2 regions of the Agrobacterium sp. GD03872 genome follow, and region 2 is predicted to be linked to the other one. Evidence: riboswitches for the same ligand, from Rfam matches in the RefSeq annotation. Region 2 holds a riboswitch; the other holds the start of a gene.
What was found. Region 2 has a riboswitch for cobalamin ahead of N5D22_RS25440 (CbtB domain-containing protein). Riboswitches for the same ligand answer to the same signal wherever they lie in the genome.
Positions count from the first base shown of each region.

Region 1 (3,476 bases), on a different contig from region 2:
GCGGCATGCGGAATGACGAGGCCCACGAAGCCAATGGAGCCGACCAGCGACACCATTGCAGCCGTCATGATCGCCGAAACGGAGATCAGCGCGGCATAGACCCAGCGTACCGGAATGCCGAGCGAGGCAGCGGCCTGACCGCCGAAGGCGAAGGCATCGAGCGCCCGGGCATACCAGAGGCATACGGCAAGTCCTGCGAGGCTGACCGGCAGCGCCAGCCAGACATCCGGCCAGCGCACGCCCGAGAGGTTGCCCAGCAGCCAGAACATGATGCCGCGCGCCTGTTCAGCATTGGCGGATTTAGTGACGATGAAAGAGGTCATGGCGTTGAACAGCTGTGAGCCGGCCACCCCCGCCAGAATGATGGCGCTGTTGCCGTGTCCCGCCCGCACGGCCAGAAGACTGACCAGCGAAAACGCAACAAAAGCGCCGATAAGCGCACCGGCGGGCATCGTCAGGAACCCCGCGCCGAAACCCAGAAGCGCAACAGCGACGGCGCCAGTGGAGGCGCCGGCGGAAATGCCGAGAATATAAGGATCGGCGAGCGGATTGCGCAGCAGCGATTGCAGCACCGCGCCAGCGAGCGCCAGCGAAGCACCGCAACAGGCCGCAACGACCGCACGGCTGAGACGGTAACTCCAGACGATACCCTCATCCAGCGGCTCCAGCGGATAACCGGCATGGAAGACACGGTTGGCGATGGTTTTCGCCACGACATCGAAAGGAATGGCGGTCTCGCCGATGGCCGCCCCGGCCATCAGCGCGACGAGCAGCAGGGCGAGCGCGGCAAGAGCCAGCCCCGCCCTGCCGAGATGGACGGAGAGACCGTTCACTTGGCGAGACCGGCAGCCGAAATCGCTTCAGCCAGCGTTTCGATGCCTTCAATGGTGCGGATGGTGGGGTTCATCGCCTGCGCATCCATTTCGAACACACGACCTTCCTTGACGGCAGGCATGATGCTGGCCACGGGATCGGTGGCGAGGAACTTCAGCTTGACGGCGACATCATCCGCGGGGAAACGACGGCGATCCATCTTGCCGGCGACGATGATGGACGGATTGGCCTTGGCGATGGTTTCCCAGCCGACGGTCGGCCATTCTTCATCGCTTTCGATGACATTCTTCAGCCCCAGCGCGGACATGATGTAACCGGGCGCGCCGTTGCGGCCGGCCACATAGGGATCGATATCCAGCTCGGCGCTCGAGAACCAGAAGACGGCCGAAAGCTTGCCGTTGGCGGAGGCGATCTTGGCGCGGGCGGCATCTTCACGCTTCTTCAGGTCGGCAACGACCTCTTCACCGCGATCCTGCACGTTGAAGATTTTGGCGAGATCGCGAATTTCCTGATAGATCAGTTCCATGGTGAAACCGGTGTTGCGCACGCCGTCGCCGCCGCCGGAATTGTCCTTGCCCATGCAATCGGCGGGCGAGGTATAGACGGGAATGCCGAGTTCGGCAAATTGCGCCGGCGTTCCGACAACGCCTTCGGGGCCGATCTGCCACTGGAACTGCGTCGTCACGAGGTCGGGTCTCTTGCCGACGACCGCCTCGAAGCTCGGATCGTTATCGGCCAGTCGCTCGACCCTGGCATTGGCTTCCTCGTAACCCTTCAGAACCGGGCCGATCCACAGCGCGGTGCCGACCACCTTGTCGGCGAGGCCGAGCAGGTAAAGAACCTCGGTCGTGCTCTGGCCGACGGACACGGTGCGGGCGGGTGCCTGCTTGAAGGTGATCTCCTGACCGCAGCTGTTGATCGTCAGGGGATAGGTGGTTTCGGCAGCGTAAGCGTTGGCAACAGGCAAAACCGCAAGCGCGGCGGCCAGAAAACCGGCATGGGCCGGCAGGCGTCTAGAATGAAACATGTGTTCTCCAGTCGAAAGTAAAACTTATTCCAGAGCAGCAGGCGTCAGAACGCGCAGCAACAGCGGGACGTCTTGTACGGAGAACGGGCATAGGACGCAAACGAAATGTTATGAAATAACATTACAATCTCCTCCTCCGGGCTTCCCCGCCCGTAACGATGGTTTATATTTTGACGGCAGGTCTCCTGGCTCACGGATTTACGTCACTCATCTGCCTTCCCGCATTCCGGAGAATACAGTGGCACGACGCCTTGAGCGTCACGGGGATGAACGACAATCCGCTTACAGTTGCGGGGGCAGCCACGGCATTGGGCGAAAAAGATCGCCCGCACCATGTTCCCTATTAATCCCTTCGCCTTTCGGCTGCAGGAACCGTCGCTTTCTCACATAAGGGGCAAGAGGCGGGGCGTCAATTGCGATAGTGCCGCACCTCAGCACAAAGACGGGCCTGCCAGGGCGAAAATCTTTGCGGAACCGGAGCCTGCCGGTTGCGGCGCGCCTTTCGACATGGTGGTGAGCGTTTCGATCACCACCAGCCCGGATTGCGCCAGGAACTCGGTCAGAAGACCGCTATCCCGCACGGCATCGAGACGGACAAGCTGATCGCCGAGATCGGAAAAATGCCGCCTCACCAGCGCAATCGCATCCACCTCGTCACCGGCAACGACCGGGCCGACAATATGGCCCCGCCCCGCAGCACGCCGCAATGCAAAGGCGGCAAGACGATCGGCCTCGAACAGGCCGTAACCCGTATTTTCCCGGAGAAGGCGTTGCAGGACGCCCCGGCGGGAAGCACCGAAAGCCGCCCGATCCAGATCCGCCACAGCGGACAAATGATCCTCGGACAGCGGCTCGATTCTCTGTTTTCTTCCAAGCGTCGGCATCTCGGCAGGGCAGCGCGCCTTGCCGCGCAGGAGATGTACTTTCTCCGTATCTCCGGAAAAACCCAGCCGTGCGAAAAGCCGTCGCGAGGCTTCCGTGGCGTTCAACCGCAGGGCGGCGTCAGGGTAACCCGCAATGAGTTGGCCCACCAGCCATGGCGCAACGCCCTGCCCCTGCAAACGCGGGGAAACGATGACCATGCCGACCGTCGCGAAACCCTCATCATAAGGAAACAGCATTGCCGTTGCGACAAGGCGATCGATTTCGTCAAGCGCGGCAAGGCCGACGCCGCACTGCCGCAGGAAACACCATTCATTCGCGTGATATCGCCATCCGACAGCCATGGACAAAGCATGCAGATGATCGGCCTCTACATCGGCGATATCCACTGTCCGCAACTCGAAACTATCGACTTTGAGCAGCTCCATGACAAACGGCTCTCATTCCCTCCGGCGCGGAACATTGATCCCGGCAGCCCAGCTCACGACATCCGAAGATAACCAGCCTTGCCGGCAGGAATTTTCCGAAAGCGCTGGAAGGACACAACAATCTACTGAAATCACCCGTATTTCAGCAGATAAACGCCGCAGGCCGCTCTAAGCTTTTCGGCGTTGAAGCGACGGAGACAGCCATGAACGCAATCGACATTCTGGAGCGTCTTGTCGGCTTCGCGTCGGTGGTCGGAACCGCCAATGGCGACATCGCCGGATGGATCGCCGATTACCTGGAAAGC
Region 1 is NZ_JAOCCY010000001.1:752,190-755,665, reverse strand. It holds gene N5D22_RS03665 (iron ABC transporter permease) at 1-833, opposite strand, end outside; gene N5D22_RS03660 (ABC transporter substrate-binding protein) at 830-1,861, opposite strand; cobalamin riboswitch at 2,019-2,253, opposite strand; gene N5D22_RS03655 (GNAT family N-acetyltransferase) at 2,293-3,171, opposite strand; gene argE (acetylornithine deacetylase) at 3,375-3,476, shown strand, end outside.
Region 1: it holds a riboswitch for cobalamin, as region 2 does, so the genes downstream of both, N5D22_RS03660 (ABC transporter substrate-binding protein) here and N5D22_RS25440 (CbtB domain-containing protein) in region 2, are expected to answer to the same signal.

Region 2 (3,476 bases):
TGCGGACTGGGAACCGGCCCTGCTTGCGGCGGCGGCGCGCAGCTATCTCGGCGTCGAGATCGTCTACGCCACTCCCGATGGTGCGCCGGTGATCTCGATGGGCGGGCTGAAGGTGACGCCTGACACGTCCTATGGCGCGCTCGATCCCGAGAATGTCGACGCTCTCATCATTCCCGGCGGTCTCAGCTGGGAAAAGGGAACCGCTGTCGATCTTGGCGGGCTGGTGCACCGGTTTCGCGACAGGGACCGGCTGGTGGCCGGCATCTGCGCGGCGGCAAGCGCGCTCGGCGGCACGGGCGTCCTGAACGGCGTCGCCCATACCGGCAATTCGCTGGCATCGCACAAGGCCTATCCTGCCTATGGCGGCGAGGCGCTTTATCGCGACCAGCCGAAAGCGGTCAGCGATGGCGGCATCGTCACCGCCGCCGGCAGCGCGCCGGTCAGTTTCGCTGTGGAAATCCTGAAACACCTCGGCCTCTTTGGTCCGGAAGCCGAGGCGGAACTCCAGGTTTTTGCGGCGGAGCATCGGTGAGGCATAGCCGTCTCGGTTGTTTGCGCTCCCTCTACTCCCCGTCATTCCGGCCTTGAGCCGGAATCCAGCCGACGCGCGTCTGCGCGGCGAAAAGAGTCCTTTCAGCCCAAGGACTTGGGCTGGCTGGATCCCGGCTCAGGGCCGGGATGACGGACGTGAAAACGGCAATGATTATCGCCGATCAAGTACGCGGCAAACACGCGCCGCATGATCGCCGTTCTCCCCGGCAATCGCCCGGCGAATATCGCGGCTGTTCAGATGCAGGCTGCGGCCGGCGGGTAAATTTGCACGTTTGATCTTGCTGAGCGCCGCAGCGATAAAAGCGGCTTCGTGTTCATGAAAACAGGCGAGAGCCACCTCGCGATCCGGGGTCGCCCCAAGGACCGCCTTGAAGGCAAGACGGTGCACGGCGCAGAAAGCGCCGTGACCAGGTACGGCAAAACGCAGCGCATCGAGTTCCTCACTCCACTCCGCTGCGTCCTGCATAGTCTCAAGCCGACTGGAAGCGCTTCAGGAAAAACGCGCTCAATGTCCCGAGCAGCGCCCAGAAAACGAAGCTCGTGATGGTCGCGGCGACGATGAACTGACGCTCCAGCGGCAGCGGCGCCAGCGCATGTTCGCCTTCCGGCGGCAAGGGTGCGCCGACCACATGCGGTGCAACGATCAACACCAATGCCAATACGATGGCCCAGGGTTCGCGGCGGAACGCGATCAGCGCAATGCCGCCCGCGGTTGCGGCAACCGTCGCAAGCCACCAGATCTGCCGCGCCTCAAGTGCGGCTGCCGGACTGCCCGGCAATTCCGGCGGCAGGCCGATCATCGGGGCCAGCATGACGGCGGCAAAGCCGGCAACGCCCCAGAGAAGGCCTTCGCGCCAGCCGCCACTGGTGCCACGCAGCGAAATGAGGCCGGTCAGCACCAATGCATAACCGATGGCGGTCAGGACATTGGCGGCGACGGTATAGGCGGTACGCTCGAAGCCATCGGCCGGAGCCCAGGCCTCGTCATTGTGCTCATGGGCGGGAACGGCGGCACCGGGGGCCGGCGCATCATGGCTGTGGGGCGCTTCGCCGGCGCTTTCATAGGTTTCCGCCTGCAGGATGAGCGGCGTGGTACTGACAGCCTGCATGGCAGACACGGCCAAACCGCCGAGAATGCCGACGAGAACGGCGGTAAAGACGATATTGCGAAAAGATGACATGCCGTTACCCCTCAATGGCAGGGGAAGGCATTGGCATGCCGCGTGTCGTGCGCGGCATTGTGAACGGCTTCCACGGGCGAAAAGCCGACAAAACCGACAACGAACAGGCCAAGCACGATCGCCGTCAGCGATTGCGCAAAGCTGGCTGTTTTTGTGGAAACGGCCGAATTTGCCGTATTCTGATTGATGGACATGGTGACCCCTCTCCGGCGCGACCCCGCGCCTTTGGACGCGGCCAAACGGCACAAGCCGCAAGACCGCATGCGATACACTTCACCACGGGGATACGAGACTGACACAGGAAGGCATTGATCCCGCCACCTGACATTCCGCTCTTCCGGACACCCCGCCGGCATGGACATTTCCGTGATGGCAGGTCTCCTGGCTTACGGGTCAAAACCTGAAACACCTTCCCGGCATCGCCCTCGCCCGATTGGAAACCTCGGTTTCCGGGAAATGGCTTGCCAGTGGCACTTCGTTTCAGGCTCTCCGCTCACAGTTGCGGGGGCAGCCACGAATGAGGATTTCTCCCTATCGTGTTCCCTTTTCACCTTCCGGAACGACCGGAAGGAACCATCACAGGATTGTTATCCGCCGGGTGGAGGCGGGAGTCAATGGGCGCGCACGCCCCCGCCGCACCCTACCGCGCCGGAATGGCCTTCAGATAGGCGGCAATCGCATCGCGGTCTTCGGCCGTCAGATGCGCCATGTTCTGCTGCACCTTGACCATGGAGCCGCCGACGCTGTCGAATTCCGGGGTGAAGCCGGTTTCCAGATAGCTGGCAATATCGGCCGCCGCCCAGCTGCCTATGCTTTGCGAGGCGGGGGTAATGTCCGGAATACGGCCCTCACCTTCCGGATTGGGACCGCCGGCCAGCCATTTATCCGTCTGGAATCCGCCGAGCGCATTGCGCGGCGTGTGGCATTCGCCGCAATGGCCCGGCCCTTCCACCAGATATTGGCCGCGCAGCAATTCGGCATTGGCATTGGCAAGTTCGACGCGCGGCGGTGCGGAGGGGTCGAAATACAGGAATTTCCAGCCGCCCAGCACCATGCGCAGATTGAAGGGGAAAGGCAGCTGGTGATCCGGCGCATCGTTCTGGCTGGCCGGCAGGGCTTTCAGATAACCGAAGAGATCGTTGATGTCCTTCTGCGTCATACGGGCATAAGAGGCATAGGGAAAGGACGGGTAGAGATGCTCGCCGTTCTTGCCCACGCCGCGCGTCATGGCGTCGCCGAATTCCGCCAGCGTCCAGCCGCCGATGCCATGCTGCGGATCGGAGGAAATATTGGGGACATGGAAGGTGCCGAAGGGGCTTTTCAGCGCCTGCCCGCCCGCAAGCGTCAACAGCGCCTCGCCCGTGGCATCGGGCGCGGCGTGGCAGCTTGCGCAGCCGCCCGCCCAGAACAGCGTTTCGCCATTGGCCAGATCCGGTTCGCCAAGGCTGACCCAGTGGCTCGGCGCCTGGCGTTCCGGCGCGGTAACCCAGGCGAATATGCCATAGCCCGCAATCGCTGCGACGATGGCCCCGCCGACGAGTTTCGTCCAGATGGAGGACATACCCCTCTCCCCATTCTCACCTGACCCCGTCAGATGCCTTTCGAGCGTGAGAAAACGCCGCCGGGAAGCGGCGTTTCCAAAGTGCTGCGATTATTTTTTCAGACGATAGGTCTGGTGGCAGGTGCCACAATCGGCGCCGAGCGTCTTCATGGCGGTGGCGACGCCAGCCTGATCGGTGGGGA
Region 2 is NZ_JAOCCY010000023.1:49,090-52,565, reverse strand. It holds gene N5D22_RS25455 (glutamine amidotransferase) at 1-532, shown strand, start outside; gene N5D22_RS25450 (hypothetical protein) at 704-1,018, opposite strand; gene N5D22_RS25445 (CbtA family protein) at 1,023-1,733, opposite strand; gene N5D22_RS25440 (CbtB domain-containing protein) at 1,745-1,927, opposite strand; cobalamin riboswitch at 2,087-2,326, opposite strand; gene N5D22_RS25435 (cytochrome c) at 2,374-3,294, opposite strand; gene N5D22_RS25430 (cytochrome c) at 3,385-3,476, opposite strand, start outside.